Regions from separate parts of the Enterobacter sp. Taxon_2 genome, predicted to be linked through region 3. Evidence: predicted binding sites of a transcription regulator. Region 3 holds the regulator's gene; each other region holds the start of a gene.
What was found. Region 3 encodes LexA, which represses DNA repair genes until DNA is damaged. Its sites were predicted from a motif close to TNCTGTATGTACATACAGNA; they were not measured.
Positions count from the first base shown of each region.

Region 1: AC4IC4_RS07215 (DNA translocase FtsK 4TM domain-containing protein) is a predicted target of LexA. The motif match lies at 1,786-1,805, and genes of this name have one in related genera.
Region 2: sulA (SOS-induced cell division inhibitor SulA) is a predicted target of LexA. The motif match lies at 7,400-7,419, and genes of this name have one in related genera.

Region 1 covers NZ_CM178024.1:1,541,843-1,551,914, forward strand. The annotation lists gene trxB (thioredoxin-disulfide reductase) at 1-707, opposite strand, end outside; gene lrp (leucine-responsive transcriptional regulator Lrp) at 1,253-1,747, shown strand; gene AC4IC4_RS07215 (DNA translocase FtsK 4TM domain-containing protein) at 1,883-5,572, shown strand; gene lolA (outer membrane lipoprotein periplasmic chaperone LolA) at 5,701-6,315, shown strand; gene rarA (replication-associated recombination protein RarA) at 6,325-7,668, shown strand; gene serS (serine--tRNA ligase) at 7,761-9,053, shown strand; gene dmsA (dimethylsulfoxide reductase subunit A) at 9,264-10,072, shown strand, end outside.
Region 2 covers NZ_CM178024.1:1,611,886-1,621,957, forward strand. The annotation lists gene pqiB (intermembrane transport protein PqiB) at 1-1,351, shown strand, start outside; gene pqiC (membrane integrity-associated transporter subunit PqiC) at 1,348-1,914, shown strand; gene rmf (ribosome modulation factor) at 2,171-2,338, shown strand; gene fabA (3-hydroxyacyl-[acyl-carrier-protein] dehydratase FabA) at 2,410-2,928, opposite strand; gene AC4IC4_RS07485 (AAA family ATPase) at 2,997-4,757, opposite strand; gene matP (macrodomain Ter protein MatP) at 4,944-5,396, shown strand; gene ompA (porin OmpA) at 5,460-6,515, opposite strand; gene sulA (SOS-induced cell division inhibitor SulA) at 6,870-7,379, opposite strand; gene AC4IC4_RS07505 (TfoX/Sxy family DNA transformation protein) at 7,597-8,223, shown strand; gene yccS (YccS family putative transporter) at 8,180-10,072, opposite strand, start outside.
Region 3 covers NZ_CM178024.1:303,591-313,662, forward strand. The annotation lists gene AC4IC4_RS01365 (pirin family protein) at 1-10, shown strand, start outside; gene gntR (gluconate operon transcriptional repressor GntR) at 112-1,107, shown strand; gene gntK (gluconokinase) at 1,234-1,761, shown strand; gene gntU (gluconate transporter) at 1,765-3,105, shown strand; gene plsB (glycerol-3-phosphate 1-O-acyltransferase PlsB) at 3,210-5,630, opposite strand; gene AC4IC4_RS01390 (diacylglycerol kinase) at 5,785-6,153, shown strand; gene lexA (transcriptional repressor LexA) at 6,262-6,870, shown strand; gene dinF (MATE family efflux transporter DinF) at 6,934-8,271, shown strand; gene AC4IC4_RS01405 (CsbD family protein) at 8,392-8,601, shown strand; gene zur (zinc uptake transcriptional repressor Zur) at 8,649-9,161, opposite strand; gene AC4IC4_RS01415 (cupin domain-containing protein) at 9,277-9,765, shown strand; gene AC4IC4_RS01420 (conjugal transfer protein TraF) at 9,989-10,072, shown strand, end outside.

The DNA.
Region 1 (10,072 bases), 1.2 Mb from region 3:
TCCAGCGTTTCGACGTTATCGGTGTTCTGGGTATCACGGATACGCAGACCGGCAACGCCCATCTGGTCGCCCGTCACCTCTTCCAGGGTACGGTTGGTGTGCAGCACGATGTTGCCGCTTGCCACTTTATCCATCAGGCGTTTGATCAGGATCTTCTCCGCGCGGAAGGTGTCGCGACGGTGGATCAGATGCACCTCAGAGGCAATGTTCGCCAGGTAGAGCGCTTCTTCCACGGCGGTGTTGCCGCCGCCGATGACCGCGACTTTCTGATTGCGGTAGAAGAAACCGTCGCAGGTTGCGCAGGCAGAAACGCCGCGGCCTTTGAACGCTTCTTCGGATGGCAGACCGAGGTAACGGGCAGAGGCGCCGGTGGCGATGATCAGCGCGTCACAGGTGTATTCGCCGCTGTCGCCCGTCAGGCGGAACGGACGGTTCTGCAGATCGACCTTATTGATGTGATCGAACAAAATTTCGGTTTCGAATTTAGCAGCATGCTCGTGCATACGCTCCATCAGCAGCGGCCCGGTCAGGTCGTTCGGGTCCCCTGGCCAGTTTTCCACTTCGGTGGTGGTGGTCAGCTGACCGCCTTTTTCCATGCCGGTGATGAGTACCGGGTGCAGGTTAGCGCGTGCAGCATAGACCGCCGCGGTATATCCCGCAGGTCCAGAACCAAGGATTAGCAGCTTACTGTGTTTGGCCGTGCCCATGAGATCCCCATTGTTGTTGGCAGACATTTGGCTGGATTGTAGGGAATTTGTTGTCGTAAAAAAAGAGCGCAGCAATTTTGATATCAATCTGTGTAATAGCCACGGACGATGAATAGCGCGCGATAACATCACGCTTTCTCCTGAAAACCGGTCGTTTGTAAGGCAATAAAATGAGGATTAATACCCTGCCGCAATGAATATCCGGCATGTTGTACTAAAAAACGATGTTTTGCTTTGACAATCCCCTGCGCTTTTGCGAAAACATTCAAGGAAGAAGAAAAAACCGTGTTAACCGTATGCCGCATAGGCATGCACGTAAATGCCATTTTTACCGGGTCAGTGAAATCTACGCATGGCGTGGACAGACGCCATACGTGATGTCGGTGACTGCCTTCGGGCAACGGTCTTCTTACCAACAGAACCCGAATCCGCATCGCGTCTAATACATAATCAGGCGATGTGATGACTAACGGGTACAGGCTCTGAACAGTGATGTGCACAGGGTCCAGGCAGGAGTAGGGAAGGAATACAGAGAGACAATAATAATGGTAGATAGCAAGAAGCGCCCTGGCAAAGATCTCGACCGTATCGATCGTAACATTCTTAATGAATTGCAAAAGGATGGGCGTATTTCCAACGTCGAGCTTTCAAAACGTGTGGGACTTTCCCCGACGCCGTGCCTTGAGCGTGTGCGCCGACTGGAAAGACAGGGTTTCATTCAGGGCTATACTGCTCTGCTGAACCCGCATTATCTGGATGCCTCACTTCTGGTATTTGTTGAGATTACTCTGAATCGTGGTGCGCCGGATGTGTTTGAGCAATTTAACGCCGCTGTACAGAAACTTGAAGAAATTCAAGAGTGTCACCTGGTATCCGGTGATTTCGACTACCTGTTGAAAACCCGTGTGCCTGATATGTCCGCCTACCGTAAGCTGCTGGGTGAAACCCTGCTGCGTCTGCCAGGCGTGAACGACACCCGTACCTATGTGGTGATGGAAGAGGTCAAACAGAGCAATCGTCTGGTTATTAAGACGCGCTAACACGGAACAGGTGCAAAATCAGCGTAGTTTGATTACACTCCTGTTAATCCATACAGCAACAGTGCCGGGGAGTCCCGGCACTGTTGTCCGTTTTAGCAAACAGGCAGGATATGCCTGATACCTGGAGAGCCTTTCTTGAGCCAGGAATACACTGAAGACAAAGAAGTCACACTATCGAAGCTAAGCAGCGGACGTCGTCTCCTCGAGGCTTTGCTGATTGTTATTGCCCTTTTTGCCATCTGGCTGATGGCAGCCTTACTCAGTTTCAACCCCTCGGATCCCAGCTGGTCACAAACTGCATGGCATGAGCCTATCCATAATTTAGGCGGTGTCCCCGGTGCCTGGCTTGCGGACACGCTGTTTTTCATTTTCGGTGTGATGGCCTATACCCTTCCCGTCATTATCATTGGCGGATGCTGGTTTGCGTGGCGTCATCGTCAGAACGATGATTACATCGACTATTTCGCCGTGTCGCTGCGCCTGATTGGCGCGCTGGCGCTGATCCTCACCTCGTGCGGGCTGGCAGCGATTAATGCGGATGATATCTGGTACTTCGCCTCGGGCGGGGTGATCGGCAGTTTGTTGAGCTCTGCGCTACAGCCGATGCTGCACAGCAGCGGCGGCACGCTCGCATTGCTCTGCATCTGGGCGGCCGGGCTGACATTGTTTACCGGCTGGTCCTGGGTGAGCATTGCCGAGAAAATCGGCAGTTTTATCCTCACTATTCTGACCTTCGCCAGCAACCGTACCCGTCGTGACGATACGTGGGTTGATGAAGACGAGTACGAAGAGGAAGAGGAAGATGACGCGCCTGTGCAGCGTCGCGAGTCTCGTCGTGCGCGTATTCTGCGCGGCGCGCTGGCGCGTCGTCAGCGTGTTGCTGAGAAATTTGCCAACCCGCTTGGCCGTAAAACCGATGCGGCGCTCTTCTCCGGTAAACGCATGGATGAAGACGAGCAGGTGGCGTATCGCGCGGCGGGTGTCGCCGTCGATCCTGACGATGTGCTCTTCTCCGGCAGCCGGGCCATGCCGGGTGACTTCGACGAATACGATCCGCTGTTAAATGGCCACTCGGTTACCGAGCCGGTTGCGGCAGCAGCCGCCGCGACGACCGCTGCGCAGGCGTATGCCGCGCCGGTCGACGCTGTGATGTCATCCGCGCCGGTTTCGCCGCCGGAATCCGTTATTCAGCAGCCGCAGGTTGACTGGCAGACTGCGCCCGGTGTTCACACGCCGGAGCCCGTTATCGCGCCTGAACCTGAAAGCTACGTCCCTGTTCAGCAGGAGCAGTGGCAGCAGCCTTATCAGCCGCCGCAGCCTGCGTATGAACCGCAAAATTACCCGTACGATGAACAGCCGGTGGCCCAACCTTATCAGGAGTATGTGCCTGAACCGGTTGAACCTGTGCAGCCTTATGTTGAGCCGCAGCCTGAACCTGAAATCGTGGAAGAGGTGAAGCCCGCCCGCCCACCGCTGTACTATTTCGAAGAAGTCGAAGAGCGTCGTGCGCGTGAACGCGAGCAGCTGGCTGCCTGGTACCAGCCGGTGCCTGAACCGGTGCAGGAGCCGGTGACGAAAGCGCCTTCTGTTTCCGTTCCACCGATCGACCCGACGCCTGCAGTCGCACCGGTAGCGGAAAGTGTGAAGCAGGCTACTGCGGCCGCTGCCGCGGCTGCACCTGTCTTTAGTCTGGCAACAGGGGGCGCGCCACGCCCTCAGGTGAAGGAGGGAATTGGTCCGCAACTGCCTCGCCCTAACCGCGTTCGCGTTCCAACCCGCCGAGAGCTTGCCTCCTACGGTATCAAGCTGCCTTCCCAGCGTATGGCTGAAGAGAAAGCGCGCGAGTCTGACTACGAAGATGACGCCGATGAAATGCAGCAGGACGAGCTGGCCCGCCAGTTCGCTGCGCAGCAGAATCAGCGCTACGGTGAAGAATACCAGCACGATGAACCGATGCTGGAAGATGAAGAGGACGCGGCAGAAGCAGAACTGGCGCGCCAGTTTGCCGCCACCCAGCAGCAGCGCTATTCCGGTGAGCAACCAGCGGGTGCAAACCCGTTCTCGCTGTCTGATTTTGAATTCTCGCCGATGAAGGATCTGGTGGATGATGGCCCGAGCGAGCCTTTATTTACCCCGAGCGTGATGCCGGAAGCAGAGCCTGTGCGCCAGCAGCCAGCATCACAGACATACTCGCAGCCTCAACAACCTGTTCAGCAGCCGTATGCGCAACCGCAGCAGGCACCACAGCCGCCGCAGTTCCAGCAGCCTGTGCCTCAGCCGCAGGAGAGCCTGATTCACCCGCTGCTGATGCGTAACGGTGACAGCCGTCCGCTGCAGCGTCCAAGCACGCCGCTGCCGTCTCTGGATCTGTTAACGCCGCCGCCGTCAGAAGTGGAACCGGTCGATACCTTCGCGCTCGAACAAATGGCGCGTCTGGTCGAAGCCCGTCTGGCTGACTTCCGCATCAAGGCGGACGTGGTGAACTACTCGCCGGGTCCTGTTATCACCCGTTTTGAACTGAATCTGGCGCCTGGCGTTAAAGCCGCGCGCATTTCCAACCTGTCCCGCGACCTGGCGCGTTCTCTGTCGACCGTGGCGGTACGTGTGGTGGAAGTGATTCCGGGCAAGCCTTACGTTGGCCTGGAGCTGCCGAACAAGAAGCGTCAAACCGTCTACCTGCGTGAAGTGCTGGATAACACCAAATTCCGCGATAACCCATCCCCGCTGACCGTGGTGCTGGGTAAAGATATTGCGGGTGATCCGGTGGTGGCAGATCTCGCGAAAATGCCTCACCTGCTGGTCGCGGGTACTACCGGTTCCGGTAAGTCTGTCGGTGTGAACGCCATGATCCTCAGCATGCTGTATAAAGCGCAGCCGGAAGATGTGCGTTTCATCATGATCGACCCGAAAATGCTCGAACTGTCGGTCTATGAAGGCATCCCGCATCTGCTGACCGAAGTTGTGACCGACATGAAAGATGCTGCCAACGCCCTGCGCTGGAGCGTCAATGAGATGGAACGCCGCTACAAGCTGATGTCTGCGCTGGGCGTGCGTAACCTGGCCGGTTATAACGAGAAAATCGCCCAGGCGGTGCGCATGGGACGTCCGATTCCGGATCCTTACTGGAAACCGGGTGACAGCATGGATGCCCAGCATCCGGTGCTGGAAAAACTGCCTTATATCGTCGTGCTGGTCGATGAATTCGCTGACCTGATGATGACCGTCGGTAAGAAGGTGGAAGAGTTGATTGCCCGTCTGGCGCAGAAAGCGCGTGCGGCCGGTATTCACCTTGTGCTGGCGACCCAGCGTCCTTCCGTGGACGTTATTACCGGCCTTATCAAAGCGAACATTCCGACGCGTATCGCCTTTACCGTATCAAGTAAAATTGACTCCCGTACCATTCTTGACCAGGGCGGCGCAGAGTCGCTGCTGGGTATGGGTGACATGCTCTATTCCGGCCCGAACTCCACCTCTCCGGTGCGTGTCCACGGTGCGTTCGTCCGCGATGAGGAAGTTCACGCCGTCGTGCAGGACTGGAAAGCGCGCGGTCGTCCACAATATGTTGACGGCATCACCAGCGATACGGAAAGCGAAGGCGGCGGCGGTGGCTTCGACGGCGGCGAAGAGCTGGATCCGTTATTCGATCAGGCGGTTAGCTTCGTTACCGAAAAACGCAAAGCGTCCATCTCTGGGGTGCAGCGTCAGTTCCGCATCGGCTATAACCGCGCGGCGCGTATCATCGAGCAGATGGAAGCGCAGGGCATTGTGAGCGAGCAGGGGCATAACGGTAACCGCGAGGTGCTGGCACCGCCGCCGTTTGATTAACCTTCAGCGATTGCAAAGAAGGGTAAATCAGCCAAAATTAAGCATTTTCTTCTGTCGCCTGCCTTCGGGCAGGTCCAGAATAGAAGACGGAAACCCCATATCGGGAAGACGTATTTTAAGGAATAACAATGAAAAAAATCGCCATCGCCTGTGCATTACTCACCAGTTTTGTCGCCAGCAGCGTCTGGGCTGATGCAGCCAGCGACCTTAAAAGCCGACTGGATAAAGTAAGCAGCTTCCACGCCAGCTTCACGCAAAAAGTGACTGACGGCAGCGGCAACGCGGTGCAGGAAGGCCAGGGAGATTTGTGGGTAAAACGCCCGAATCTGTTCAACTGGCACATGACCCAGCCGGATGAGAGCATCCTGGTGTCTGACGGCAAAACCTTATGGTTCTTCAACCCGTTCGTTGAGCAGGCTACGGCGACCTGGCTGAAGGATGCCACCAGCAATACGCCGTTTATGCTGATTGCCCGTAACCAGGCCAGCGACTGGCAGCAGTACAATATTAAACAGACGGGTGACGAGTTTGTCCTGACGCCGAAAGGTAGCAACGGCAACCTGAAGCAGTTCACCATTAACGTAAGCACCAACGGTACCATTAATCAGTTCGGCGCGGTTGAGCAGGACGATCAGCGCAGCAGCTACCAGCTTAAATCTCAGCAGAACGGCGCCGTTGATGCATCGAAATTCACCTTTACCCCGCCGAAGGGCGTAACGGTGGACGACCAACGCAATAAGTAAGAGGCGTGAGTGGGCAATCTGTCGCTCGATTTTTCAGATAATGCGTTTCAACCTCTGGCCGCTCGCATGCGGCCAGAAAATTTAGCGCAGTACATCGGCCAGCAACACTTGCTGGCTGCCGGTAAGCCATTGCCGCGCGCCATTGAGGCCGGGCATCTTCACTCCATGATCCTCTGGGGGCCTCCTGGCACCGGCAAGACCACGCTTGCAGAAGTAATCGCCCGTTATGCCAACGCGGACGTCGAACGCATCTCGGCGGTCACCTCCGGTGTGAAAGAGATCCGTGAGGCGATCGAGCGTGCGCGGCAGAACCGCAATGCCGGGCGGCGCACCATCCTCTTCGTGGACGAAGTCCACCGCTTCAACAAGAGCCAGCAGGATGCCTTCCTGCCGCATATTGAAGACGGCACGATCTTCTTCATCGGCGCGACCACCGAAAACCCGTCGTTTGAGCTGAACTCGGCGCTGCTTTCCCGCGCGCGCGTTTACCTGCTCAAATCGCTGACGACCGAGGATATCGAAAAGGTTCTTACTCAGGCGATGGACGACAAAGCGCGGGGCTACGGCGGGCAGGATATCGTTCTGCCTGACGACACGCGTCGTGCGATTGCCGAGCTGGTCAACGGCGATGCGCGTCGGGCGCTGAATACGCTGGAAATGATGGCCGATATGGCCGAAGTTGACGATGCCGGGAAGCGGGTGCTGAAGCAGGAGCTGCTCACCGAAATTGCCGGGGAGCGCAGCGCGCGTTTCGATAACAAAGGCGACCGTTTTTACGACCTGATCTCGGCGCTGCATAAGTCCGTGCGCGGCAGCGCGCCGGATGCGGCGCTTTACTGGTACGCGCGCATTATCACTGCGGGCGGCGATCCGTTATACGTCGCGCGTCGCTGCCTGGCGATTGCATCAGAAGATGTCGGCAATGCCGATCCTCGCGCCATGCAGGTCGCGCTGTCGGCCTGGGACTGCTTCACCCGCGTTGGACCCGCGGAAGGCGAACGTGCCATAGCGCAGGCGATTGTCTATCTGGCCTGCGCGCCGAAAAGCAATGCGGTTTATACCGCCTTCAAAGCGGCGATGTCCGACGCGCGCGAACGCCCGGACTACGATGTGCCGGTTCATCTGCGTAACGCGCCGACCAAGCTGATGAAAGAGATGGGTTACGGGCAGGAGTATCGCTACGCTCACGACGAACCCAATGCCTACGCTGCCGGGGAGGAATATTTCCCGCAGGAGATGGCACAAACGCGCTATTATCGCCCCACAAACAGAGGTCTTGAAGGCAAGATTGGTGAAAAGCTCACCTGGCTCGCCGGACAGGATCAAAATAGCCCTATAAAACGCTACCGTTAGTTCAATCGTTGCGGTAATGTTGGCAATGTATCCTTGTGGCCGCAGGCTGTGGTCACATTTTCCTATTTTAATTCGATAAGCACAGGATAAGCATGCTCGATCCCAATCTGCTGCGTAATGAGCCAGACGCAGTCGCTGAAAAACTGGCACGCCGGGGCTTTAAGCTGGATGTAGATAAGCTGCGCGCTCTTGAAGAGCGTCGTAAAGTTCTGCAGGTACAAACTGAAAATCTGCAGGCAGAGCGTAACTCTCGATCGAAATCCATCGGCCAGGCGAAAGCGCGCGGGGAAGATATTGAGCCATTACGCCTGGAAGTGAACAAACTGGGTGAAGAACTGGATCAGGCGAAAGCTGAGCTGGACGTTCTTCAGGCCGAGATTCGTGATATTGCCCTGGCTATCCCGAATATTCCTGACGACAGCGTGCCTGTCGGCAAAGATGAAAACGACAACGTTGAAGTGAAACGCTGGGGCACGCCTCGTGAGTTTGACTTCGAGGTGCGCGATCACGTGACGCTGGGCGAAATGCACGCGGGCCTGGACTTTGCGGCAGCGGTTAAGCTGACCGGTTCTCGCTTCGTGGTGATGAAAGGCCAGATTGCCCATCTGCACCGTGCGCTGGCGCAGTTCATGCTGGATCTGCACACCGAGCAGCACGGTTACAGCGAAACCTACGTACCGTATCTGGTTAACCACGATACGCTGTACGGTACGGGCCAGCTGCCGAAATTTGCCGGCGATCTGTTCCATACCCGTCCGCTGGACGAGGAAGCAGACAGCAGCAACTACGCGCTGATCCCAACCGCGGAGGTGCCGCTGACTAACCTCGTGCGTGATGAGATCATCGACGAAGACGACCTGCCAATCAAACTGACGGCGCACTCTCCGTGCTTCCGTTCTGAAGCCGGTTCTTACGGTCGCGACACGCGCGGTCTGATCCGTATGCACCAGTTCGACAAAGTTGAGATGGTGCAGATCGTTCGTCCTGAAGAGTCCATGGACGCGCTGGAAGAGATGACCGGCCACGCTGAGAAAGTGCTGGAGCTGCTGGGTCTGCCGTACCGTCGTATGGCGCTGTGTACCGGTGATATGGGCTTTGGCGCCTGCAAGACCTTCGATCTGGAAGTGTGGGTGCCCGCGCAGAACACCTACCGTGAAATTTCCTCCTGCTCTAACGTCTGGGATTTCCAGGCGCGCCGCATGCAGGCTCGCTGCCGCAGCAAATCTGACAAGAAAACCCGTCTGGTGCATACCCTGAACGGTTCTGGTCTGGCTGTAGGCCGTACGCTGGTTGCCGTGCTGGAAAACTACCAGCAGGCAGACGGTCGTATTGAGATCCCTGAAGTGCTGCGTCCATACATGAAAGGCCAGCAGTACATCGGCTAATATTTGTCTTAAAACAAAAAAGCGCCTCAGGGCGCTTTTTTTATGCCTTTGATTTGATACGAAGCAATAACCTCTCCCTCTAAAGTAGTAATACTCCTCCGAATGAAAGTCAGCACAAAAAGCTGATAACGAAGACATTCGTTATATATAAAACTACATAGCGGTATGCACCGCCTCTCTTTTCTTTGTGAGCAACCAAAGTGAGTCTCTATGAAAATCAACGCGCCTGAAGCATTAATGGCTGCCGAGGTCACTCGCCGTGGGTTGATGAAAACCACGGCCATAGGCGGCCTGGCCGTAGCCAGCAGTGCCTTCACGCTCCCCTTTACCCGACTGGCGTCGGCGGCAGAGGCTCTGTCTCCGGCCACTTCGCCGGAAAAAGTGGTGTGGAGTGCCTGTACCGTCAACTGCGGTAGCCGTTGTCCGCTACGTATGCATGTGGTGGATGGTGAAATTAAATATGTCGAAACCGACAATACCGGGGACGATAATTACGAAGGGTTACATCAGGTCCGTGCCTGCCTGCGTGGTCGCTCCATGCGTCGTCGTGTCTATAATCCGGACCGCTTGAAATACCCGATGAAGCGCGTCGGTAAGCGCGGGGAAGGGAAGTTCGAGCGAATTAGCTGGGACGAAGCCTACGACATCATCGCCACCAACATGCAGCGTTTGATTAAAGAGTACGGTAATGAATCTATCTACCTGAACTACGGTACCGGGACGCTTGGCGGCACGCTGACCCGCTCCTGGCCACCGGGTAAAACGCTGGTGGCGCGCCTGATGAACTGCTGCGGCGGTTATCTCAATCACTATGGCGACTACTCCTCGGCGCAGATCGCGGCAGGGTTGAACTACACCTACGGCGGCTGGGCTGACGGCAACAGCCCGTCCGATATCGAAAACAGTAAGCTGGTCGTGCTGTTCGGTAACAACCCGGGTGAAACCCGCATGAGCGGTGGCGGAGTAACCTACTACCTCGAACAGGCTCGCGCTAAATCCAATGCCCGCATGATCATCAT
Region 2 (10,072 bases), 1.3 Mb from region 3:
GCTGCACGGCGATTCCGTTTTCTGGGTCGTTAAGCCGCAGGTGGGGCGTGAGGGAATCAGCGGCTTAGGGACGCTGCTTTCGGGCGCTTACATTGAGCTGCAGCCCGGCGCTAAGGGTAACCAGCCAGCCAAATACCAGCTTCTGGATTCCCCGCCGCTTGCACCACCTGATGCCAAGGGTATCCGCGTGATCCTCGACAGTAAAAAAGCAGGTCAGCTTACGGCGGGCGACCCGGTCCTGTTCCGCGGCTACCGCGTGGGATCGGTTGAGAAAAGCACGTTTGATCCGCAGAAACGCGCGATCAGCTATCAGCTCTTTATCAATGCGCCAAACGATCGGCTGGTCACCAGCAATGTCCGTTTCTGGAAAGACAGCGGGATCGCGGTGGATCTGACCTCGGCAGGTATGCGCGTTGAAATGGGTTCGCTGACCACGCTGTTTGGCGGCGGCGTAAGTTTTGATGTGCCGGAGGGCCTGGATTTGGGCCAGCCGGTTGCAGAGAACACCGCTTTCCGTCTCTTTGACGATCAAAAAAGCATTCAGGATGCGCTCTATACCGATCACGTCGACTTCCTGATGTTCTTCAAAGATTCTGTCCGCGGTCTGCAGCCGGGGGCACCTGTTGAGTTCCGCGGTATTCGTCTCGGTACGGTTGGACAAGTTCCGTTCTTCGTCCCGGGCCTGAGCCAGATGCTGGATGATGACTATCGTATTCCGGTGCTGATCCGCATTGAGCCGGAGCGTCTGCTAAACCAGATTGGCGAAAATCAGGATATTGCTGCCCATATTTCTCAACTGATGGAACGCGGCCTGCGTGGATCGTTGAAGACGGGTAACCTGGTGACCGGTGCGCTGTATGTGGATATGGACTTCTACCCGAAAGCACCGCCGATTACCGGTATTCGTGAATTCGGTGGCTATAAGATCATCCCAACGGTGAGCAGCGGCCTGGCGCAGATCCAGCAGCGTCTGATGGAGACGCTGGATAAGATCAACAATCTGCCACTGAACCCGATGATTGAAGCGGCGACCGGGTCGTTACATCAGAGCCAGGAGACAATGCAGCGTCTGCAAACCACGCTGGATAACATCAATAAGATTACGGCGAGCCAGAGCATGCAGCAGCTTCCGCAGGACATGCAGAAAACGCTGCGTGAGCTGAACCGCAGTATGCAGGGCTTCCAGCCGGGTTCAGCGGCCTACAACAAGATGGTGGCAGATATGCAGCGTCTTGATCAGGTCTTACGTGAACTGCAGCCGGTGCTGAAAACGCTCAACGAGAAGAGCAATGCGCTGGTGTTCGAAGCGAAAGATAAAAAGGATCCTGAGCCGAAGAGGGCAAAAGAATGAAAAAGTGGCTATTGATGATTGGTGCTCTGCTGTTAACGGCGTGCAGTTCAGGAGTAGATAATAAAAGCTACTATCAGCTGCCTGTGGCGACCCACAGCGGTGGGCAAAGCACGGCCAGCCAGGGAAACCGTCAGCTGTGGGTTGAGCAGGTTGCGGTGCCGGATTATCTGGCAGGAAACGGCGTGGTCTATCAGACCAGCGACGTTAAATACGTGATTGCGACGAACAACCTGTGGGCCAGCCCGTTGGATCAACAGCTGCGCAACACGCTGGTGGCCAATCTGGGCAGTCAGCTACCGGGTTGGGTTGTCGCGTCGCAGCCGTTGGGTAATGACCAGGATACGCTGAACGTTACCGTAACGGGCTTCCACGGCCGTTATGATGGTGCGGTGGTGATCAGCGGGGAGTGGTTGCTGAATCATCAGGGACAGCTGATTAAGCGTCCTTTCCATCTGGAGCTGAAGCAGCAGAAAGATGGCTATGACGAAATGGTGAAAGTCCTGGCTCAGGGTTGGGCACAGGAGTCGGCCAGCATCGCGAGGGAAATTTCCCGGCTGCCATAAGTAAAATTCATCATCAAAAACCGCAGTTGGCATCTCGCTGATTGCGGTTTTTTTTTCGTTTTCACTTCAGTTTGTTACTTGTGCTGCATCACAATTTTTGTACAAATGAACTTCCAGGTAGCTCACAAATATGACACCCGTATGAATTTTGAACATTGACGATGGGGCTAATTCGGGGTATTCGTTATCTGTGCCTGTACATTGAGTGCAGACACTGTTTTCTTTCCACCAGACAAAAGAATGAGGGAAACGAGGCATGAAGAGACAGAAACGAGATCGCCTGGAACGGGCTCATCAACGTGGTTATCAGGCCGGCATCGCTGGACGTTCTAAAGAAATGTGTCCTTATCAGACGATAAATCAAAGGTCACAATGGCTTGGAGGCTGGCGAGAAGCCATCGGCGACAGGGCACTCATAGCCTGATAACGTCTCTTTCAAAAAAGAAACCTCCGCATTGCGGAGGTTTCGCCTTTCCGGGAGTGCGAAAAGTACAATCAGAACGCAGAAGTATCCTGGAACAGGCCAACTTTCAGGTCGCTTGCGCTATAGATCAGACGCCCGTCGACCAGCACTTCGCCATCTGCCAGGCCCATAATCAGGCGGCGGTTAACGATGCGCTTGAAGTGAATACGATAGGTCACTTTCTTCGCTGTAGGCAGAACCTGGCCAGTGAATTTGACTTCGCCCACGCCCAGTGCGCGGCCTTTACCTTCGCCGCCCAGCCAGCCCAGATAGAAGCCAACCAGCTGCCACATGGCATCCAGGCCCAGACAGCCAGGCATTACCGGATCGCCAATAAAGTGGCAACCGAAGAACCACAGGTCCGGGTTGATATCGAGTTCTGCTTCTACGTAACCCTTATCGAAGTTGCCGCCGGTTTCGGTCATTTTCACGACACGGTCCATCATCAGCATGTTCGGGGCCGGTAACTGTGGGCCTTTTGCGCCAAACAGTTCGCCGCGACCAGAGGCAAGAAGATCTTCTTTTGTATAGGATTCGCGTTTATCTACCATGTTCTCAGTAAGCCTTATTTTAGTGAAGGACGCAGGATAGCTAACACGTGTACGCTGAACAAGTCCGATCAGTTCGAACTAAACCAGCCCAGCCAGCGTAACGGCCATGGATAACGATGACGAGCATCCTGCTGTGTCGCCTGAGCAATGCGCTCCTGGATAGTTTGCATCAGGGTGGTTTGCCCTTCGCCGTCCCATACCAGGTTTGTCAGTAAGGGTAGTGCATCCTCAATCCCTTCGATGGCCCAGATAGCGAACTGCTCTTGTTCCACCGCATCCAGAATCTCCTGACTGAGGCTTAAATGGCGTGCGTTGGGAGCCGGGATAATCACACCCTGCTTGCCGTTTAAACTGCGCTGCTGACAGATAGAGAAGAAGCCTTCAATTTTCTCGTTGAGGCCTCCCACTGGCTGGGCGCGGCCGAACTGGTCCACCGAACCGGTGATCGCGATGTTCTGATTGATGGGCACTTCCGCCAGGGCGCTGATTAAGGCGCACAGCTCGGCCATAGAGGCACTGTCGCCATCCACTTCGCTGTAGGACTGCTCAAACGTCAGCGAGGCGGAGAAGGGGATCTGCTGCTCAAGCTGCAGCTCTGACATCAAAAACGCCTGCATGATCATCATGCCTTTGGCATGAATGTTTCCGCCCAGCTCGGCTTTCCGTTCAATATCGGTGAACTCGCCATCGCCAATGTGCACAACGCAGCTGATACGTGATGGCTCCCCGAATGCTCGCGGATGGCCAGGAAATTCAATCACAGACAGGGCGTTAATCTGCCCGACGCGTTCGCCTTCGGTTTCCACCAGAATTTGTTCGAGCAGAATTTCATCCTGCATACGGTCAGCAAGATAGCCTTCTCGCCACTCACGCTGAGCCAGCATCTGAGTGAGCTGTTCACCGGTGAACGCCCCGTCACCGCTGATCACACCCACTTCACGCAGCTGTTTGCCGATCCAGAGCGGGCAAAGCGGCAGCGTTTCCTGGTCACCGGTGTAGCGTACCGCTTCGCGGATTAAGCCCGGCCACGCGTCAGCCGCAGGGGTTGGCAGCGCAGAACGTTCAGCAACGGCCATCACCCACTGGCACCACTGCGCCATATCGTCGGCATCAGCAATCTGGATGTTGTCTTCGTATTCACTATACACGGCCTGCTCAGCCAGTTCCGGCTCCATTTCCTGGAAGTCCGCCAGCGATTCACGGTCGCCCGTCAGCACGACGGTCAGCGACAGCGGCATAGACGGAACAGAGACGGGCAGAGGACGAGACTCATCGTAGCCGACCCAGTCGAAACGCTGCTGGCGCACGATGGTTTTCAGACGCATCCACAGCAGCGGCTGCGAGAGCAGGGTACGCAGTGAGATGATCAGAACACCGCCATTTGCGCGATGTACCAGCCCAGGCTGCAGCGAAAGCTCGCCGTTAAACTGGCGCAGACAACCAAAGAGTTGTTCAGCCTCAACCCAGTTAGCGGTAATCACCTCGCCCTTAGCGGCAAAATGGCCGTCGGCCTGTGCCGCCGGTTCGAAAGTGACATCATGTCCCGCGATACGATACTGGCCGCCAAAAACGGCGTTCGCTTCCGGCTTTAACTGACGCACGGCATCCCCGAACAACGTCAGGTATTCCGCTTCTTCCGGGGCTTTGAGCAGCATGAAAGGTGCAGTTGCCCATGGGCTTAAGACCTGCTCCAGCGCGTAATGCAAACGGGGCTGCGTATCGCTAAGGATGAATTCGTGTTCTTTTGCGAGTTCGGGCTGTGCAAACAGTTCCTGATAACTTTCGGTATCCGGAACAAGGTCACGCCATGCAAGTTTCGTAATGGTCAAAGTTGATGTTTTTTAGTCAGATGTAAAAGCGTGGAGTATACCGTAAGCGGGGGGCTGTACCCAAGCAGGATTGGGTATTTCGACAGGGCGATTGGCTGCATTCACTCACAGGATATGATTTCTTTTCAGCAGATTGCTAAAAAACTGATATTCTGAACAGAGTTACGTGGTAACACTGAGATCGCAATGAAATATCAACAACTGGAAAATCTCGAAAGCGGCTGGAAATGGAAGTACCTGGTCAAAAAGCACCGTGAAGGGGAGCTGATCACCTGCTACATCGAAGCCAGCGCTGCGCAAGAAGCCGTGGATATTTTGCTGACCCTCGAAAATGAACCGGTACAGGTTAACGGCTGGATTGAGAAACACATCAATCCTGCGTTGTTAAACCGGATGAAGCAAACGATCCGCGCGCGACGCAAACGGCATTTTAATGCTGAGCATCAGCACACTCGCAAAAAATCAATCGACCTGGAATTTGTTGTCTGGCAGCGCCTGGCCGGGCTGGCGCAACGACGGGGCAAAACGCTGTCCGAAACCATCGTGCAGCTGATTGAGGATGCCGAACATAAAGAGAAGTACGCCAACCAGATGTCGACGCTGAAGAACGACCTTCAGGCTCTGTTGGGTAAAAAATAGATTTTTCTTTTCTTCAGACAATAAAAAACCCCGCATTGCGGGGTTTTTTTATAAGACGATAACTTATGCCGCTGGCTGAGTTACAACGTCTTTGATGCCTTTAACTTCGATCTCTACGCGACGATCTGGAGCCAGGCAGTCGATCAGTGCAGCGCGAGCTTTCACGTTGTCACAGGTGTTGCCAGTAACTGGGTTAGATTCGCCCATACCACGTGGGGAGATCTTGTTAGCTGGGATACCTTTAGAGATCAGGTAATCAACAACAGACTGAGCACGTTTCTCAGACAGTTTCTGGTTGTAAGCGTCAGAACCGATACGGTCGGTGAAGCCCAGAACCACTACAGAACCGTCTTTAGGATCCAGGTTGCTCAGCTGAGAGTACAGCTGATCCAGTGCCTGCTGACCTTCTGGTTTCAGAGTCGCTTTGTTGAAGTTGAACAGAACGTCAGACTTCAGAGTGAAGTGCTTGGTCTGTACTTCTGGAGCTGGAGCCGGCGCTGGAGCAACAACTGGTGCTGCTTCTTCCTGCTGGCCGAAACGGTAGGAAACACCTACGCTCAGCATGCCGTTGTCTGGACGAACACCAACGGTGTTGCCGTCGCCGATGTTGTTAACCCACTGGTATTCCAGACGGGTAGCGATGTCACGGGTCATAGCCCACTCAACGCCACCAGCGAATACTGGGGAAACACCGGTATCATGGTTGTCACCAGCGATGTTGTTGCTGGAGTCTGCGCGCCATACCATGCCGCCCAGACGGGTGTACACGTCCAGATCGTCAGTGATTGGGTAGCCCAGTTTAGCGGTCAGCTGAACGCCCTGTGCTTTGAAAGCGCCGTTGATGGTGTCGCCTTTGTATGGCATACGACCTAACCAGTCGTAACCCATTTCAAAACCAACATACGGGTTAACCTGATAGCCACCGAACGCACCTGCACCAAGCTGGCTCTCGTGAGTAGGGCCATCATTGTTCAGGCTGCTGTTGTACCAGCCGGTGTCGTGGAACTGAGACCAGCCCAGTTTACCACCTGCATACCAGGTATTATCTTTCGGAGCGGCCTGCGCTACGGTAGCGAAGCCAGCCAGTGCCACTGCAATCGCGATAGCTGTCTTTTTCATTTTTTGCGCCTCGTTATCATCCAAAATTCGCCATGAAAGTCTCAAGAGAGAATCACGGTTAAATCCTTCACCGGGGGGCGTGGTCAAATATAAATCTACCGATATCTTCGGCTTAGGCCGAGCACCCCTGGCGATGTAAAGTCTACAACGTAGCTGAAAACTTACAAGTGTGAAGTCTGTCAGGCATATGAAAAAAAAAGTTCCGTATACCGATTATTTAACATTTTTAGAACGAATTTTGTGCAATAAAATGAAGGAGAACCGCACCAGACAAGCCTTGCCGCAATTTTCAGACCGGGAACTTTAGTGCCATCTTGTGGTCGAAAAAAATTCCAGGAAAAATCTTAATTTCACTCAATGATACAAATTTGAGTGAATTTTTAGCCCAGAAAGTTGTCCTCTGCGGTAAGAATCCGAACGAACCGGACGCATAATGAACCCGATCGCACTCCCTTCTTCAGCGGCTTCAGTCAGACGGAAATGTTCCTCTTCCGTCAATTCTTCTGATAACCATCCAATTACCACGCTGTAATTTCCGGTGCGTAACGCGCGGATCATCGACTCAACGGTATCGCACGGCGAGAGCTGATTAATCTGCATGACCTTGGTCAGCGGAAGGCCAGCGGACTGAACCCACTCACGGCTCAGTTTTTGCTGAGGGGTGAGCCAAAGCTGCCAGCGCGATTGCTGACCAAGCTGTTGTAATAACGGCAACAACAGAAGTTGCGTCAACAGGGGCTGGTCTTCACGATAAACCACTTCACTGATAAGCCCTGTGGAAACACGCTCGACGGAATTCTGCGCGACATTGCCTGCGGCAGAAGAGAGAGAGATTGCGCGATTTGCATAGCCTGAAGTGTGCATATTCATTCCAGCCCTGTAGTTACTGTATGAATATACAGTAACCCCTGTATGCATAAAGATCAACCTCATTTTCGGAAAGCGACTCGCAAAATTCATTCAATCTTGATGCCCCTGGAAAAATCATCTTGCTCAACGGCGATAAGTTGCCTATTTTCCTGCTAACGGATCCGCTAGTAAGAAATTTCGTTGTTACTTTATGATTTTGAAGGGAAATATCATGAAAAAGATATCTTATGAACGGATTTATAAATCCCAGGAATACCTCTCCCCGTTGGGCGAGATTCATCATCGCGCGCTGTTTGGCGGCTACACCCTGGCGGTGGATGATGCGGTTTTTGCCATGGTGTCTGATGGCGAGCTTTATCTTCGGGCTTGTGAGGAGAGTGCGAAATACTGTGTAAAGAATGCCTCCTCATTTTTGACGTTGATGAAGCGAGGCCGCCCGGTGCTGCTTAACTATTATCGTGTGGATGACGGATTATGGCAGGACAGGGAGCGGTTGCTTCAGCTCTCCTCGTTTGCGCTCAGTGCGGCAAGAAAAGAGCGCTATCAGCGCCACCAACGAAACCGACTCAAGGATCTACCAAACCTGACCTTTCAGCTTGAAGTCTTGCTTTTTGAAGCCGGTATCACTAATGAGGAAACGCTGCGGGCGCTGGGCGCCAGAGCCAGCTGGCTGAAGATGCGGGCGAAAAATAAAGCGCTCAGTATTAAAGTCCTCTTCGCACTCGAAGGGGCTATCGAGGGGCTGCATGAGGCGGCACTCCCGGCAGGCATTCGCCGGGAGCTGACGGAGTGGTTTAATGCGCTGCCTGAGCCACAGGAGAATCACTCCTCCAGGTAGCGATTTGCTGTTGCAGCCGGCAAATTTCAGGCAGCAGAGCGATAAGCAGGCCTATCTGCTGAAGAACCAGCGGCGCTTTGCTGTCGTTTCCCGGGTCAAGATGCGCAATGCGTTGCGCCAGTTCATTCAGCGCCTGTTGTACGCGCGGCTCATCGGCTGGGCGGTGATGAAGCGCGTCATCGACATAACAGACGGCGTCATCGAGCAGGTTGAGAATACCCGGGTTGGTGAGCTTCTCACGGTGGGCACCCAGCGTCGAAATATAGCTGGTGAACGTATGGTTCAGGCAGAGCAGGCGGAACGCGGTCTCACGAATTTCCGCCGTGGCGCGAGGCTCCGTTGACATGTTAGAGACAACGGAGGCCAGTTCTGCATCACTGTTGTGCGCATCACGACGTGCTATCCGGTAAGCCAGGCGGTTATCGCGCCCCTGGTGGTACTGCTCCAGGATAGCGTCAAGGTATCGACAGTTGGCATTCATCGCCCTGTCGACCACGCGCGGCAAATTGCGGAAACGCCAGTCCGGCCAGATAAAGCTGACCGCGGCCCAGGCAATCGCGCAGCCAATCAGGGTATCGATCACGCGGGGCAGGGCGACTTCAAACCCTTCACCCAGCAGGTTAAAGCAGAGCAGCACCAGCAGCGTGATGAACATGGTGGCGTGGGCATACTGCACGTTGCGAAACGCGAAGAACAGCACGCCGGTGATCACGATCAGAATCAATTGACCTTCGACGGAAGGCACGAAATAGAGCACCGGAAGGCCGATCGCGACGCCAACCAGCGTACCGATAATACGCAGCGCAAGACGATGTCGGGTGGCGTTATAGTTTGGCTGGCAGACGAACAGGCTGGTGAGCAGGATCCAGTAGCCGTGGTGCAGTCCGGTTATCTGAATAAAGGCATACCCCACGCACAGCACCAGCGACATTCTCACCGCGTGGCGAAAGAGAGCCGACTCCGGCGTAAAGTTGCGGCTCAGGCGTAGCCACATATCGCTAACGCCGTGCACGCTGTCATCAGCAAGCTGGTTTTCAACCTCACTGCCCGGCAGTGCCATCGCCTGTTCGGACTCAATGGTCGCCAGCTGTGCATCAATCGCCCGCAGGTTGTTCAGCAGAAAGCCCAGCGCTTTGATGTGTTCCGGTGACGTTCCGCTGGCCTGAACGCGGTCGAGCGCCGCATCAAGGTGGCTGAATACCCGTTCAAAGCGGGGATCATGCTGATAGGGCGTGCGCAGCAGAATGGAGCGCGAGAGCCGCTGACACGCCTGAGACTGCATGGAGAGCAGGCGCTGGAAGCGGAACATCACGTCGCTGTAGCGGAACTTCTCGCGCAGGGCGGCATACTGAACGTGCGAGGAGCTGGCACGTTCATGAATATCCTGGGCGGCAAAATAGTAGTGTAAGGTCCTTCGCGTTCCGCGCTGACCGCGATCGCCACGCAGACGGGTAAGTAGAGAGGCTTTTGTCTGGTTAAGGGTGGCAACCAACTGGCCGTTTGCCAGCGCCAGATCGTAGAGCGGAGCCTGGCTTTCTTCCTCGATATCCGGGTCGAACAGCCGGGATTTCAGTTCCAGATAGTGGGCTAACTGCTCAAAGCTGCGGGCAAGGTTATCCTGCAGAGGGCGAACCGGGAAGATCAGATGACCGGTTAGCGTCAGCAGGTTATACCAGATGGCACCCAGCAACAGCAGAACCGGCTGCTGGTACCACTGGTCGTACAGGGAAACGCCCAGCATAGTGTAGATGGCGATCAGCAATGCACCAAAAGCGATGGTGGCATAGCGCTGCCCAAGGCCACCCAGCAAAATAAACCCGCTGGTTGAGAGGGTAAGACCCAGGGCAAA
Region 3 (10,072 bases):
ACCGGTGTAATAAAACATAAATAAATACCCATCCTTCCCTTTGACAGGGGAAGGATGGGCTTTGTCCGTGATAAACTGAGCAAATCTCTCACTTCAAGATTTCTCAGGACGATGAAAAAGAAACGCCCCGTACTTCAGGATGTCGCCGATCGCGTCGGTGTGACCAAAATGACGGTCAGCCGTTTTTTACGTAACCCGGAACAGGTTTCCGTGGCGTTACGTGGCAAGATTGCCGCTGCCCTTGATGAACTGGGTTATATCCCCAACCGCGCACCCGATATTCTCTCCAATGCGACCAGCCGTGCGGTGGGCGTCCTGCTTCCATCCTTGACCAACCAGGTTTTCGCCGAAGTATTGCGGGGAATTGAAAGCGTCACCGATGCTTTTGGCTACCAGACCATGCTCGCCCACTACGGGTATAAGCCGGAACTGGAAGAGGAACGTCTTGAGTCGATGCTTTCCTGGAACATTGACGGCCTGATTTTAACCGAACGTACCCACACTGCCCGCACGCTCAAAATGATAGAAGTGGCGGGTATCCCTGTAGTGGAACTGATGGACAGCCAGTCGCCGTGTCTCGATATTGCCGTTGGGTTCGATAACTTTGAAGCGGCGCGCCAGATGACGGCGGCCATCATCGCCCGTGGGCATCGTCATATCGCCTATCTGGGTGCGCGTCTTGATGAACGTACTATCATCAAACAGAAGGGATACGAGCAGGCGATGCTCGACGCAAACTTAACCCCGTACAGCGTGATGGTGGAGCAGTCCTCTTCCTATACGTCGGGTATTGAGCTGATGCGTCAGGCGCGACGCGAGTATCCGCAACTGGACGGTATTTTCTGTACCAACGATGACCTGGCGGTTGGCGCGGCGTTTGAGTGTCAGCGTCTGGGGTTAAAGATCCCTGATGATATGGCGATCGCCGGTTTCCACGGCCACGACATTGGCCAGGTGATGGAGCCGCGTCTGGCGAGCGTCCTGACCCCGCGTGAACGTATGGGCCGCATTGGTGCAGAACGCCTGCTGGCGCGCATTCGTGGTGAGGCAGTTACCCCGAAAATGTTAGATTTAGGTTTCACCTTGTCACCGGGTGGATCTATTTGAACTGACAAATTTGAAGTAGCTCACACTTATTCACTTCGCGCACGTTTGGATATTGCTTCTCTTTTGCCCCGGCAGGACAATGTTACCGATAACTGTTACCCGTAACAATTGACTGAGGGACACCCTTTGAGCACGACTAATCACGATCACCACGTCTACGTCCTGATGGGCGTTTCCGGTAGCGGGAAATCAGCCGTAGCCAGCGAAGTGGCGCATCAACTCCAGGCTGCGTTCCTTGATGGCGACTTCCTCCATCCGCGCAGCAACATCATGAAAATGGCCTCCGGCGAGCCGCTGAACGACGACGACCGCAAACCGTGGTTGCAGGCGCTGAATGACGCCGCGTTCGCTATGCAGCGTACCAATAAAGTCTCCCTGATCGTCTGCTCTGCGCTGAAAAAAACCTACCGCGACCTGCTGCGCGACGGTAACCCGAACCTCTCTTTCATCTACCTGAAAGGGGATTTCGAGGTGATTGAAAGCCGTCTGAAGGCGCGTAAAGGTCACTTCTTCAAAACCCAGATGCTGGTGACGCAGTTCGAAGCGCTGCAGGAGCCGGGTGAAGACGAGAAAGACGTCTTAGTGGTTGATATCGATCAGTCACTGGAAGGTGTTGTTGCCAGCACCATCGAGGTCATTAATAAAAGGCAGTAAGTTTTGAGTACATTAACGCTAGTTTTGACAGCAGTGGGTTCCGTGTTGCTGCTGCTGTTTTTAGTGATGAAGGCGCGTATGCACGCTTTTGTTGCTTTGATGGTGGTTTCTATAGGCGCAGGTCTCTTTTCCGGTATGCCGCTCGACAAGATCGCCGCGACGATGGAAAAAGGGATGGGCGGTACGCTGGGCTTCCTGGCGATTGTGGTCGCGCTGGGCGCGATGTTTGGCAAGATTTTGCACGAGACGGGCGCGGTCGACCAGATTGCCGTCAAAATGCTGAAATCCTTCGGCCACAGCCGAGCGCACTACGCGATTGGCCTGGCGGGCCTGATTTGCGCGCTGCCGCTGTTCTTTGAAGTGGCCGTTGTGCTGCTGATAAGCGTCGCATTCTCCATGGCGCGCCATACCGGCACAAACCTCGTGAAGCTGGTTATTCCACTGTTTGCGGGCGTGGCGGCGGCTGCGGCGTTTCTGCTGCCTGGGCCTGCGCCGATGCTGCTGGCGTCCCAGATGCACGCTGACTTTGGCTGGATGATCCTGATTGGCCTGTGCGCGGCAATCCCGGGAATGATTATTGCCGGTCCGCTGTGGGGCAACTTCATCAGCCGTTACGTTGAGCTGCATATCCCGGACGACATCACCGAGCCGCACCTGGGCGAGGGCAAAATGCCATCCTTCGGCTTCAGCCTGTCGCTGATCCTGCTCCCGCTGGTGCTGGTGGGTCTGAAAACCATCGCCGCGCGCTTTGTGCCGGTGGGTTCCAGCGCCTATGAATGGTTTGAGTTCATCGGTCACCCGTTCACGGCGATCCTGGTGGCCTGTCTGGTGGCGATTTACGGTCTGGCGATGCGTCAGGGGATGCCAAAAGACCGGGTGATGGAGATCTGCGGTGCCGCGCTGCAGCCTGCGGGGATTATCCTGCTGGTGATCGGTGCCGGCGGCGTGTTCAAGCAGGTACTGGTGGATTCCGGCGTGGGCCCGGCTCTGGGCGAAGCGCTGACCGGGATGGGCCTGCCGATTGCGGTAACCTGCTTTGTGCTGGCGGCGGCGGTGCGTATCATCCAGGGTTCCGCCACCGTGGCGTGTTTAACCGCCGTGGGTCTGGTGATGCCGGTAATTGAACAGCTGAACTACTCCGGTGCCCAGATGGCCGCGCTATCTATCTGTATCGCGGGTGGTTCGATCGTGGTCTCTCACGTTAACGACGCAGGCTTCTGGCTGTTCGGTAAATTTACCGGTGCCACCGAAGCGCAAACCCTGAAAACCTGGACGCTGATGGAGACCATCCTCGGTACGACGGGTGCGATTGTCGGGATGATTGCCTTTACGCTGCTCAGCTGAATGCGGTGATTTAACAAGGCTAAAAATAAGGCCCGGTAGCGTCAGCGCGTACCGGGCCTTTTTATTATCCAGGGCGTCAGGCCGTGCCATAACCCGGCATTGCGTTACTCGCCCTGCGTGGCGCTCTCAATCGTCAAACGCACGTCCGAGGTAATCAGCTCTGCCAGCATCTGGTACACCTTCAGCGTCTCTTCCGGCTCGGCATCGCCCGTATCGCTGATGAAGCCTTCATCGCGCAGCGTCAGGACCAGGGAACTGAAGACCGCTTTGTCGAAGAATTCAGGGGCGTTAATGCCGTGCAGAACGGACAGGCGCTGTGCCAGCGTCCGGCTCTCTTTCTCCAGCGTACCGCGGTTGATAGACGGGTTCGCACTCAGCAGCCAGAACGTAATGGCGTAGCGCTGCAGCGTTTCGCGCGCACCGGCTGCCAGCAGTTGCAGGGTGCGGGAGCGTGACGGGTTGATGTGCAGCTCGTCGTTCGTGACGGTGATCAGCCCCTGGCGACGCAGCTCTTCCGTCAGTTTATCCAGCTCGCCCGCCAGCTCATCCTTACTCCAGCGCAGGAACAGCTCCGCTTTCAGCATCGGATAGAGCGTTTCAACGTGACGCAAGAGTTCCTGACGCGAGATACGGCGATGCTGCGTGATGATAGCCGCCATGAGCGACGGCAGCATCAGCATATGGGTGATGTTGTTTCGGTAGTAGGTCATCAGCACTGCCTGCTCGCGCGGCAGAATGATGATGTCGCCGATCGTGTCCTTTTCGACTTCAAACTTGTTCATCTGCAGCGCGTGATCGATAAGCTCACTGGCGGTCGCAGAAGGCACGGTTGAATCAACGGAATACGGCACGTTGCGCATCATATCCAGATAGCAATCCAACTGCTCCGTGAGCTGTTCACGGGTCAGCGAGCGCTGACGCGAAGCCAGAAGCGCCGTACAGCACAGGTTCATGGCGTTAGCCGCACCGGCGTTGTTTATGCGCACCATCAGCTCGGACGCGATGCCGTTGACCGTTGGCGTCAGCCAGGCCGGACGAATCGCTTCGATAGGATCGATGGATTCGCGCCACTCGGGAACGTGATGGTTCAGGTACGTCATCAGCGGCATTGGTTCGCCAAAGTTCACGTAGCCCTGACCGAGATTGCGCAGCTTGCTCAGGCCGCGCAGCATCTGCGGCAGGCTCTCTTTTTCTTTGGTCGCACCGCGCAGCTCTTTGGCGTACGTGCCCACTTCCATCACGTGCTCATAGCCAATGTAGATAGGCACCAGCGTGATGGGACGGGTTCCTCCGCGCAGCATCGCCTGGATGGTCATCGACAGCGTGCCGGTCTTAGGATCGAGCAGACGTCCGGTACGGGAACGCCCACCTTCCACGAAGTACTCCACAGAATAGCCGCGGCTGAACAGCTCGCCCAGATACTCACGGAACACGGTGGAGTAGAGCTTGTTGCCCTTGAAGGTACGACGAATAAAGAACGCGCCCAGGCGGCGGAAAATCGGGCCCGCTGGCCAGAAGTTCAGGTTGATACCGGCTGCGATGTGCGGTGGTACCAGCCCCTGATGATAGAGCACGTAGGAAAGGAGCAGGTAGTCCATGTGGCTGCGGTGGCAGGGAACATAGACAATCTCATGGCCATCATGCGCCAGCTGACGCACGCGCTCGGCGTTATGAACGTTGATGCCCTGGTAGAGACGGTTCCAGGTAAAGCCGAGAATACGATCGGACAGGCGAATCATCTCGTAAGAGAAGTTTGCTGCAATCTCTTCCATCAGCGCAATGGCGTTCTGCTGGGCTTTCTCATGCGAAATTTTCTTGCTACGCGCTTCGTCTTCGACGGCGCGGGCAATCGCTTTGGAGGCCAGCAGCTTGTTGAACAGATCCTGACGCGCCGGGAGACGCGGCCCAACGGCAGCCAGGCGCTGACGGGCGAAGTGCATACGCGCCACGCGCGCCAGTTTTTGCGCGATGATCTTGTCGGTGCCGTGCTCGTCCGCCATGCGACGCAGCGAAACGGAAGGGGAGAAACGCACAAAGCTGTCGCGCCCCAGCCAGGAGACCGCAAAGAACTTCTGGATGCCGTTAAGCATGCGCAGCGGCGGGTTCTCTTCACCTTTTTCACGTCCCGGACGACGACCAAACATCACCGATACCGGCACCATCTGCACATCCAGATCGGGGTTGCTGCGGTGCAGGTCGAGATAGTCATGGAACAGCTTGATGGACTCTTCTTTTGGCGTGTAGTAGGTAAACACGCGCGGTCCACCGTGAATGAACACATAGCGCGGCAGCAGCGTACCGTCAACTTCAAGCGGTTCAAGCGGGTCAGGTAAGTCATGCGCCAGACACTGGGCGCGAAGCGTCAGTAAGTCTGCCTTCGAGTTATAAGGCAAAACGTACATAATAGGACGTGACGTATCGAGCCCCAATTCCAGCGCGGGTTCTGCTGGGATAGACTTGCTTTTTACCAGGATGCTTAATGGTAAATTAAGTAATTTGTAGTAAATTCGTGGCCAGCCGGACATAAACGATGTAAAGCCTCTGGTTAATAATGCAATTGCGGCGCAAGGATAACAGAAAGCGCGCAAAATTTCTGTTGTTACCCGTCATACTTCAGGCTGTAGCGAAACGCGCTACAGTTCCTGTTACTGACGCTTTTTTTCATAAAAGGTTCTTTTAATGGCCAATAATACCACTGGGTTAACGCGTATCATCAAAGCCGCCGGCTATTCATGGAAAGGTTTCCGTGCCGCGTGGATCAACGAAGCCGCCTTTCGCCAGGAGGGCGTCGCCGCTATCATCGCGGTGATCGTCGCCTGTTATCTTGATGTTGATGCTATTACCCGCGTACTTCTTATCGGTTCCGTACTTCTGGTGATGATAGTGGAAATTCTTAATAGCGCTATTGAGGCCGTGGTTGATCGCATTGGTTCAGATTTCCATGAACTTTCTGGCCGCGCAAAAGACATGGGCTCTGCTGCCGTGTTGCTGGCGATTATCACTGCCGCTATCACCTGGGTCACGCTGCTTTGGTCACATTTCCGATGAGCCTCGAGGAATAATTAAGTCCCTGGTTTTTTGTGCAGTTTTTGGTTCCAAAATCGCCTTTGACTGTATATACTCACAGCATAACTGTATATACACCCAGGGGGCGGAATGAAAGCGTTAACGACCAGGCAGCAAGAGGTGTTTGATCTCATCCGGGATCATATCGGCCAGACGGGTATGCCACCCACGCGTGCGGAAATCGCGCAGCGTCTGGGCTTCCGTTCTCCGAATGCTGCCGAAGAACACCTGAAAGCGCTGGCGCGTAAGGGCGTGATTGAGATTGTCTCGGGCGCGTCGCGTGGTATCCGCCTGCTGGTGGAAGAAGAGACGGGCATTCCGCTGGTGGGACGTGTTGCCGCCGGTGAGCCTTTACTGGCACAGCAGCATATTGAAGGCCACTATCAGGTCGATCCAGCCATGTTCAAACCGAGCGCTGATTTCCTGCTGCGCGTCAGCGGCATGTCGATGAAAGACATCGGCATTCTTGACGGCGATCTGCTTGCGGTGCACAAAACGCAGGATGTGCGTAACGGCCAGGTGGTGGTCGCGCGCATTGACGACGAAGTGACCGTCAAGCGTCTGAAAAAACAGGGGAACACCGTTCAGCTACTGCCTGAAAACAACGAGTTCTCCCCGATTGTGGTCGATCTGCGCGAACACAACTTCTCTATCGAAGGACTGGCGGTTGGGGTCATTCGCAACGGCGAATGGCTGTAACCTCTTCCTGACAGGCTATGGTGCCGCTGTAGCCTGCTTCATTCTCCACACCCGGTATTTTTCATGTCACTGCTGACGGCATCCGATAAGGCATTGTGGCGTCTTGCTCTGCCGATGATCTTCTCCAATATTACCGTTCCCTTGCTGGGTCTGGTCGATACTGCCGTTATTGGCCATCTTGATTCGCCTGTCTATCTTGGCGGCGTGGCGATTGGCGCGACGGCAACCAGCTTCCTGTTTATGCTGCTGCTCTTTTTGCGTATGAGCACCACCGGGCTCACGGCACAGGCTTATGGTGCAAAAGATCCGCTGCGTCTGGCGCGCGCGCTGGTCCAGCCGCTGATCCTCGCGCTTGGCGCGGGGGCGTTAATCGTTTTATTACGTGCGCCCCTGATCGACCTTGCGCTTCATGTTGTTGGCGGCAGCGAGGCGGTACTGGCGCAGGCGCGACGTTTCCTTGAAATCCGCTGGCTCAGCGCGCCCGCGTCACTGGCTAACCTGGTTCTGCTGGGGTGGCTACTGGGCGTTCAGTACGCCCGTGCACCCGTGATTTTGCTGGTGGTGGGTAACCTGCTCAATATCGTTTTGGATGTCTGGCTGGTCATGGGTCTGCATATGAACGTGCAGGGCGCGGCGCTTGCGACGGCGATTGCCGAATACGGGACCTTTATCATTGGCCTGTGGATGGTCTGGCGCGTGCTGGCGATGCGCGGCATCTCCCTGGCGCTGCTCAAAAACGCATGGCGCGGCAATATCCGTAAGCTGCTGGCGCTTAACCGAGACATCATGCTGCGCTCGCTGCTGCTTCAGCTCTGCTTCGGGGCGCTGACGGTTTTCGGGGCTCGACTGGGGCCAGAAATCGTTGCGGTCAACGCGGTATTGATGACGCTACTGACCTTTACCGCCTACGCGCTGGACGGTTTTGCCTATGCGGTAGAAGCGCATTCCGGGCAGGCGTACGGTGCGCGCGAAAGCGGGCAACTACGGGATGTCTGGCGGGCAGCCTGCCGTCAGTCGGGACTGGTGGCGCTGGTGTTTGGCCTGGTTTACGCCTGCTTTGGTGAGCAGATCGTTGCATTGCTGACGTCTCTTCCTGCGCTGCGCGAGCTGGCGAGTCACTATCTCATCTGGCAAGTCGTCTTACCGGTGGTCGGCGTCTGGTGTTATCTGCTGGACGGCATGTTTATTGGTGCGACGCGCGGAGCGGAAATGCGTAACAGTATGGCGGTTGCAGCGGCCGGGTTTGGTCTGACGCTGCTGACGCTCCCCTGGCTGGGTAATCACGGTTTGTGGCTGGCCCTGGCCGTTTTCCTCTCGCTGCGAGGGTTGTCGCTGGCGTTTATCTGGCACCGCCACTGGCAAAACAATACCTGGTTCCCTTCACGTCACGATATATCGTGACGGTTAAAGATTCCGAATATGAAACTAACTGCCGAATCCTTAACTACAATAATTATCACGTCCAGCAGAAAAGAACGTAACGGACGTTACGACCCGACGCTTAACTAAGAGGACACGATGATGAATAAAGACGAAATCGGCGGCAACTGGAAGCAGTTCAAAGGTAAAGCGAAAGAAAAGTGGGGTAAGCTGACGGATGACGATATGACCGTCATTGAAGGTAAACGCGATCAGCTTGTCGGTAAAATTCAGGAACGTTACGGCTACGCGAAAGATCAGGCGGAAAACGAAGTCAAAGACTGGGAAACCCGTAACGACTACCGCTGGTAACGCTGAATAACCCACAGGGCGGCTCTAAGCCGCCTTTTCTTTTGCCGTTAACGCGGCTTTTTCTTCACAAGAATTGAGTGGTCGTGCTGGCACGCGTCCTGATGACGACAGGCTTCCACCTCCACGCACGCGGAACAGAGCCCGTGCGCCTCAATCACGTTATGACGCAGGGCAAACCCCATTTTCGCTGCCAGCGTATGCATAATGTCTTCCACGCCTTCTGCAGCCTCTTCTTTCACTACGCCGCAGCGGTCACAGATAAACATCGCCGATGTGTGGGTAGGCTGATCGAACAGATGGCACAGCACATAGCTGTTGGTGGATTCCACCTTGTGCACGAACCCTTGTTCAAGCAGGAAATCCAGGGCGCGATATACCGTTGGCGGCTTTGCCTGCGGCTCGCTTTCGCGCAGCAGATCGAGCAGATCGTAGGCGCTGATGGCACCCTGCTGCAGGCTCATCAGACGTAATACTTCAAGGCGCTGCGGAGTCAGGCGCACATTGCGTTGCGCGCACAGCTTTTCGGCCTGCGCTAACAGCTCTTTTGTGGACTTATCCATGTAGCACCCCGGATGTTATAGGACGGAAAACTCCCACTTTATCATGTTCTGGTAAAAACACCGAGATCCGCCAGTCTGTGCTATACCTGACCCATTACAAACCGGGAAATAAACAATGAAAAAACCTGACTGTATTCGGCACTGGCGCGACGTAGAAGGTGCGGATGATTCGACCTATCCAGATAGCGATGAGCTTTTTTCTATCGGCGCCCCGTTGGCTCGTAAGCTTGGACTCAGACGCATTGGTATCCATCATGAGCGTTTGCCGCCAGGGCGCAGAACGTCCTATCCGCATGCGGAAAGCGATGAAGAAGAGTTCATTTATGTGCTCGAAGGTTATCCAGAAGCGTGGATAAATGGCTATTTATGGAAACTTGAACCTGGCGACAGCGTGGGATTTCCTGCCGGAACCGGTATCTGCCACACCTTTATCAACAACACGGAGGAAGAGGTGCGGTTGCTGGTCGTAGGCGAGGCCAACAAGAAGCACAATCGCATCTACTATCCCCTCAACCCGGTGTATGCCGCCACGCGGGAAGATCGCTGGGTAGACCATCCCCCACAGTTTTTTGGGCCGCATGATGGAAAACCTGGGAAAAAATAATTTCCTCTTCTATAAATATTGAGGGCCGTCACAAAATATAACAGGCCGTAAGGGAGTTTTACTTAGGGATAGAAATAGCGGGTCTTTTACTACTTATTCACAGCAATAGTTCGTTCCTGTTTGGGTGATAACAGACAGGGGTTATTTCATAACAGACTATAACGGGCATACTGTGAAAAAAATTTTTAAATTTTCGGTGGTTAGCATTGCTGTCTCCTTGTTTATGGCTAATCAGGCGGGAGCAGCCAATACCTGGACAGAATCACGGAGTGACGCCATGGGCGGGACGGGCGTTGCCTCCGGGAGC